Regions from separate parts of the Breoghania sp. genome, predicted to be linked through region 1. Evidence: riboswitches for the same ligand, from Rfam matches in the RefSeq annotation. Region 1 holds a riboswitch; each other region holds the start of a gene.
What was found. A riboswitch is a leader RNA that binds a small molecule or an ion and turns the genes downstream of it on or off. The one in region 1 is predicted to bind thiamine pyrophosphate.
Positions count from the first base shown of each region.

Region 2: it holds a riboswitch for thiamine pyrophosphate, as region 1 does, so the genes downstream of both, ABGM93_RS17370 (ABC transporter permease) here and thiM (hydroxyethylthiazole kinase) in region 1, are expected to answer to the same signal.
Region 3: it holds a riboswitch for thiamine pyrophosphate, as region 1 does, so the genes downstream of both, thiD (bifunctional hydroxymethylpyrimidine kinase/phosphomethylpyrimidine kinase) here and thiM (hydroxyethylthiazole kinase) in region 1, are expected to answer to the same signal.

Region 1 covers NZ_OY771475.1:2,478,617-2,480,872, reverse strand. Annotated here, with positions in the region: gene ybaK (Cys-tRNA(Pro) deacylase) at 1-85, opposite strand, end outside; gene ABGM93_RS10770 (DUF4186 domain-containing protein) at 82-540, opposite strand; TPP riboswitch at 712-819, shown strand; gene thiM (hydroxyethylthiazole kinase) at 865-1,719, shown strand; gene thiE (thiamine phosphate synthase) at 1,737-2,256, shown strand, end outside.
Region 2 covers NZ_OY771475.1:3,999,615-4,001,870, reverse strand. Annotated here, with positions in the region: gene ABGM93_RS17375 (ABC transporter substrate-binding protein) at 1-471, opposite strand, end outside; gene ABGM93_RS17370 (ABC transporter permease) at 534-1,304, opposite strand; TPP riboswitch at 1,459-1,611, opposite strand; gene ABGM93_RS17365 (hypothetical protein) at 1,692-2,256, opposite strand, start outside.
Region 3 covers NZ_OY771475.1:150,972-153,227, forward strand. Annotated here, with positions in the region: gene ABGM93_RS00635 (DMT family transporter) at 1-332, shown strand, start outside; gene ABGM93_RS00640 (Lrp/AsnC ligand binding domain-containing protein) at 376-612, opposite strand; TPP riboswitch at 774-874, shown strand; gene thiD (bifunctional hydroxymethylpyrimidine kinase/phosphomethylpyrimidine kinase) at 1,010-1,816, shown strand; gene ABGM93_RS00650 (TRAP transporter substrate-binding protein) at 1,816-2,256, shown strand, end outside.

The DNA of each region.
Region 1 (2,256 bases):
GGCCCGCGACGAAGTCATATTCATGCGTGCGAAAGGCGATCTTCGCCTTTTTCAGCATCTGGGTTGCGGGGGTGCCGGTGCTCAACGTTGTGTCTCCAGATCGCGCGTAATCCAGGCCATTACCACCTCCACCACATAAAGCTGTTCGGCTTCGCTTAAAGAGCGGCCCGGTTCCATTCCGTGCCACTTGGCAAGGCAGCCCCGGCAACAGGTGGCCGTGGCGTGCTGGGCGACGAAAACCGGGTGCCCGCGCATCGGCGTCTGCTTGCCGTCATTGGCGGGTTGCGCAGGCGCAAGCCGCTTGGCGATGAAGTCGCCCGCATGACGGCGCAGCGCATCGCGGCCCTTGGTGAGCGCATAGGCGCGCTCCTTCGCATCGAGCGTGAAGCGCGCGCGAAAGGCCGAGCGCGACAACCGTCCGAACAGGGCGTCCAGCGCGCCTGTGTCGCCTTCCTGAAGATCGCTTCCGCGGGCGGGCTCTTGCGGGAAGAGATCTGCTTGTTCGCCGGGAAGAACGGGGGCGCGGTGGGGGTGAGTCATGGAAGAATTTTCGCGCGCCGCCGCGCCCCTGTCCAGTCGATTGGGCAGCGCTGGCGGCAGCGCGGGGCGCGGGGGCGCGCGCTTTCCCCATACCAAAAGCGCGAAAACGCTGCGTGAGGTTTTGTTCGGCTCACAAACCTTGCCCTGCGGCGGCTTTGCCCTAAACTCCGGAACGACTCAACGGGGTGCCTGTCCGACTTGGGCGGGCTGAGAGGCATCCGCCAACCCGTATAACCTGATCCGGATCATGCCGGCGGAGGGATTGAGCGCCGGGCGTATTTTGCCCTTTGCCGCGCATCCTCCGTCTGGTTCCAGGAGAATGCAGTGACCGACAAGACCCCCGATTTTTCCAGCGCCGCAGACCTTGCACCCGTCCTGCCAAGCCTTGATGACGCGAGCATCATGCTCGAAGAGGTGCGCCGTCAGGGCCCGTTGGTCCAGAACATCACCAATTACGTGGCGATGACGATTTCCGCCAACGTGCTGCTGGCCGCAGGCGCCTCCCCCGCCATGGTGCACTCGGAAGAAGAAGTGGCCGATTTCGTCGCCATCGCCTCCGCGCTCGTCGTCAATATCGGAACGCTCTCGCCCTCATGGGTGGCGGGCATGGAAATCGCGGCCACGGCAGCGGGGAAGGCGGGCAAGCCCTGGGTGCTCGATCCGGTGGGCTGCGGCGCAACCCCTTATCGCACCGACGTGGCCCGTCGTCTGACGGCCTTGAAGCCCACGCTCATTCGCGGCAATGCGTCTGAAATCATGGCGCTTGCGGGCGCTGCCGGGGCTGCGCCCAAGGGCGTGGACAGCGCCGCGGGCTCGCACGAGGCGATTGAATCCGCGCGCGGCCTTGCGCGTGAGACCGGCGGCATCGTCGCGGTGACGGGCGAGACCGATTACGTGGTCAGCGCCAGCCGCACGGCGGCAATCGTGGGCGGCGACGTGTTGATGACGGCCTCCACCGGCGTCGGCTGTGCGCTCAGCGCGCTGTGCGGCGCATTCCTTGCGGCCTTGCCCAGTGCATTTGGCGCGACCGTCGGCGCGATGGCCGTTTATGCCTCCGCAGGCAGCATCGCCGCGCGCGGGGCTGGTGGGCCGGGGGATATTCCCGCCCGCCTGTGCAACGCGCTCTACCGCCTCGACCGGGAGGAACTGCGCGCCAATTCCGCCATCCGCGCACTCTGATCGCTCACGGAGACATCATGACCAGACCCGCCTTTGACCTGTCGCTCTATCTTGTCACCGACACCGCCCTTTGCGGCGCGCGCGGGGTGGCGGAAACGGCGGCGGCTGCCGCGCGCGGCGGGGCGACGCTCGTCCAGCTTCGCGATCCCCTCGCCAAGACACGCGAGCTGGTGGAGCTTGCCCGCGCCTTGAAGGCGGCGCTTGAACCTTTCCGCTTGCCGCTCATCGTCAATGATCGCATCGACGTGGCGCTGGCGTCAGGGGCTGAGGGCGTCCATATCGGCCAGAAGGACATGGCACCCGCTGACGCCCGCGCGCTTCTGGGGGCAGATGCGGTTCTGGGCCTGTCGGTCGGGTCGCTGGAGGAACTCGCTGTCTCCGATCTCGCCCCCGTCGATTATGTGGGCATCGGGCCCTATCGCGGCACCGCGACCAAGCAGGACGCGGGCGAAGCGATCGGGCTTTCCGGGTTCCGGACTGTGCGGGAAAAGATCGATCTCCCCGCCGTTGCCATTGGCGGTATCAAGGCCGAACATG
Region 2 (2,256 bases), 1.5 Mb from region 1:
GTCCTTTTCCGAAAGCCCCACCGTGCCCAGCATGGTGGACAGGATCGCATCCTCAAAGCCGGAGATCGAGAAACCGACCTTCTTGCCCTTCAGGTCCTCCAGCGACTTCACCGGTCCGCTTTCAAGCGCGATCACGGTGTTGAGCGGGGTGGAAATCAGGGTGCCGAACCGCACGACGGGGAGGCCCTGCTGGGCCTGTTCGTAAAGGGTCGGCTGATAGGACACCGCCACATCGCCCTGACCGGCGGCCACAAGCCGCGGCGGGGCGCTGGGATCGGCGGGCGTCACAAGCTCCACATCCAGCCCCTGCGCCTCGAAATAGCCGCCCTCCTTGGCGACGATCAGCGGGCCGTGGTCGGCGTTCACATACCAGTCGAGCAGCACCGTCAGCTTGTCCGCCGCCTGCGCGGCCCCGCTCACAAGCACCGTCAGCGCCAACGCCGCCGCACCGCTCTTCAATTTTCGCAGCATCTCCCCAAACTCCTCTCGTTTCTCTTTCCCAAAGGCCCGCGCGAACTCTTTCTCCCGCGCGCCTAGTCCGTTTCCGATTGCCACGGCGCCATGGCGCGCGTGGCCTTGTCGACAACCGCGCGAAGCAACAGCGCCATGGCCGCCAGAAGCACCAGCGCCGCAAAGACCACATCGGCCTGCGCGCGGGCATTGGCCTGCAACATGACGAACCCCAATCCCTGGCTGGATCCGACCCACTCCCCCACGATCGCGCCGATGGGCGCAAAGACGGCGGCCACCCGAAGCCCCGAGCCCAGGGCGGGCAAGGCGGCGGGCAACCGGATCAGCATGAGCGTCTGCACCGGGGTCGCGCGCACGAGCCGCGCATAGTCGAGAAGGTCGGGATCTGTGCGCCTCAACCCGTCATAGAAGGCCGATGTGACGGGAAAGAAGATGATCAGGCTCGCCATCACGATCTTGGAGGCGAGCCCGAAACCGAACCACAGGACCAGAAGCGGCGCGATGGCGAAGACCGGCAGCGCCTGGCTGATCACGACGACCGGCAACACATAGCGCCGCGCAAGCGGCAGCACGGCCAGCAGAAGCGCCAGCGCAATGCCCGCCCCCGCCCCGATGACAAGGCCGATCAGGGTCTCGAAAGCCGTGATCCACGCCTGTTCAAGCAGGAAATCCGACCGTTCAACCAGCACCGTGGCCACCCGCGAGGGCGCGGGCAGCATGTAGCGGGGAAGCTGGAGGCCGCGCACGGCCCCTTCCCACGCGCCCAGCAGAACGAGCGTGGTCAGGACGCCCCGCAGGAGGCGTCGGGGCAGATCGGAGGACGCACGGTTCATCGCAGGCGGCCTCATGCGCAAACGCGAACATGAAGCCGGTCCCGGGCAGACTGTGGACCTGTGCGTGTGAAGGCAGCGCCGCGACACGGCGCCAGAGGGCAATTCATGGGATCTCCCCGTCCTTGATACCAAAGACCATGGAGACCCGGGAAAATCGGGCTCAGGTTTCCGTCCCTTCGCCGGCATGACCCGGATCAGGTTCGAAGGGTTCGGCCCTTTTGCATCTGAGTGAGGAACAGACAAACGTTCCCCGCCTCGCAGGCTTGGCCATCTCAGTTCGCCTCAGCGAACACCCCTCGGAAGCATGCGCAGTGTGTCTGCTATGGATAATGATTGCAAGGGACCGTCAGGCGCGCTGCGCGAAAACCCGCGCAGCGCGCCAGAAGCCTATTGGGCAGCCCAGGCATCCAGCGCCGTCTGCACGACGCGCTCGCCCGGAGATCCCTTCTCAAGCGTCAGGATCGCCCGCTTGCCGTTTTCATAGAGAACCGGAATGTCGATCCAGCCCCGGTCACGCAGCAGCGTGATGTTGCGTTCCCGCTCCGCCTCGATGGAGGAAAGCGCGACCCAGAAGAAGCCATCCGCGACCCGGACCGACGCCCCGATCAGCGCATCGCCGCGCGCTTCCTCGGTGGTCTTCATGATGAGGCCCGGCACGGAGGATACGCCCTTGCCCGGGAAACCGGGGGGCAGCAGGAACTGAAGCTCGATCAGGTGGCTGGCGGGAAGCGTGTCATCGCGGTTGGGACGGATGGTCAGCTGCACCGTCACATTGCGCTCCGGAATGGCGATATTCGCCTTGATGACCGTATCAGGCGCCCCGCCGCCGGACGGCGCTTCCTGCGCGATCGACCAAAGCACACGCCCCTGTTCGGCGGACCCGCCGGAGCTGGCATCGGCGCTTTCCTCGTAAAGGATCGCACGTTGGGCAACGGGAGTTGCCTGGCCCGCG
Region 3 (2,256 bases), 2.1 Mb from region 1:
GGTATTTCTTTCCCAGTCAAAGCTGGGTGATGCCGGTCGGCTGGCAATGGGGCATTCTCGGCCTGATCGGCATTCTTGGCGGGCTCGGCCAGATCCTGATGACGACGAGCTATCGCTTTGCGGACGCCTCCACCATCGCCCCGTTCGACTACACGACCATCATCTGGGCAACCGCCATCGGCTGGATGGTGTTTGGAGAGGTTCCGGGCATGTCTGTGGTGATCGGCGCGAGCGTGGTGATTGCCGCGGGCCTGTTCGTGCTCTACCGCGAACACAGGCTCGGCATTGACCGCACGCGGGTGCGGCGGGCCTCCACGCCGGGCAAGATCTGACGCCCGGCGTCTGGCCGCATTTCCTCAAGCGCGCGGTTGCGCCCTAAAACGCCTTGAACGTCAGAATCGTCTTGGTGTCCTGAATGTTCGCGATGCAGTGGATCTTCTGGTTCACGAACTGTCCGATGTCGGTGCTGGCGTCCACATAGAACTTGGCCAGAAGGTCGTAATCGCCTGCGGTGGAATAGATTTCCGAGGCGATTTCGGCGTCGGCCAGCTTGTTGGCGACATCGTAGGACTTTCCAAGCTCGCATTTGATGAGGACGAAGAAGGGGGTCATGGGCGTCTCCGGATACGCATGAAACAGATGGGCCCCAATCAATCGGATTGCAGGCACCGGGGCAAGCGCCCCGTGCGCGCAGATTGAAAGGAGGCATGGTGATCAACAGGCGCTGCGTCGTCGCGGGGCTTGTCAAATCGCGCGAGACGCTCTAGGTCTCGGTTGACCAATGGGGGTGCCCGAAGAGGGCTGAGAGGCAATGCGCCAACTCCTAGAACCTGATCCGGCTTGTACCGGCGGAGGGAATTGGGATGCACCATGCTGCAAGACTAATCGCGATAGCGCCGGACATGCAGGACGTCTGCCACCACAGGGGCAGGGCGTGTGAACGCATGCGCCGATTCAGGCCCACTGCGCGCTTCGCATCTTCAATCGACAATTGGGGGAGGGGGATGCCATGACGGCAATCGCCGTGACCGTGGCCGGCTCGGATTCCAGTGGAGGCGCGGGCGTTCAGGCCGATCTGAAAACGTTTTCCGCGCTCGGCGTCTATGGCGCGAGTGTGTTCGCCGCGCTGACAGCCCAGAACACGCGCGGCGTCACCGGCATACTGGACGTGCCGCCGGATTTCGTCACCGCGCAGTTTAACGCCGTCTATTCCGATCTGACGGTTGGCGCGACCAAAATCGGCATGCTCTCGCGTACGGACGTCATTGAGGCGGTGCGCGCCGGGTTGAAGCGGTATCAGGTTCACAACGTGGTGCTGGATCCGGTGATGGTTGCGACCTCCAACGATCCGCTGATCGATGACGCGGCGGTGGAAAGTCTCGTCGAGCTGCTTTTCCCGCTCGCCGACCTGATCACCCCGAACCTGCAGGAAGTCGCCCGCATTCTGGCGGTCCCGGTGGCCGAAACGCGGGAGGAGATGAGCGCGCAGGCGGTGCGGCTGAAAGATATGGGGCCTGCCGCCGTTCTCCTGAAAGGGGGGCACGGCACTTCCTCGCAAAGCGTCGATCTGCTGCTTGATGAGGAGGGCGAGCATTGGCTGGAAGCCCCGCGCATCGACACCCGCAACACACATGGCACCGGCTGCACGCTTTCCTCCGCGATTGCCGCCGGGCTTGCGCATGGGCACGACATGATCACCGCCGTGCGCGGCGCGAAGGCCTATGTGACCGCCGCCATCGCCGCGGCTGATACGCTTGAGATCGGCCACGGTCACGGGCCCGTCCATCATTTTCACGCTCTTTGGGAGAAAGCATAATGAGCGGAAGGACCATTTCGCGCCGCAAGGCGCTGTCGCTTGCGGGCATGGGGGCGGCTGCGGCTGCATCCGCGTCCTCGACCCTGGCGACCCCCGCTCTCGCGCAGACAGCGATCCGCTGGAAAATGGTCACCTCCTGGCCGCGCGACCTGCCGGGCCCAGGCGTGTCCGCGCGCCGTATCTGCGAGGCCATCAGCACCATGAGCGATGGCAAGCTGACGGTCGATCTTCATTCGGCCGGTGAACTGGTTCCCGCGCTGGAGGTGTTTGACGCCGTGGCGGACGGGACGGCAGAAATGGGCCACACGGCTTCGTTTTTCTGGCAGGGCAAGATGGCGGCGGCGCCCTTCTTCACCGCCGTTCCCTTCGGCCTGACCCCGCTTGAGCATATGTGCTGGATCGAGCGCGGCGGCGGGCAGGAAGTCTGGGATGCCCTTTAT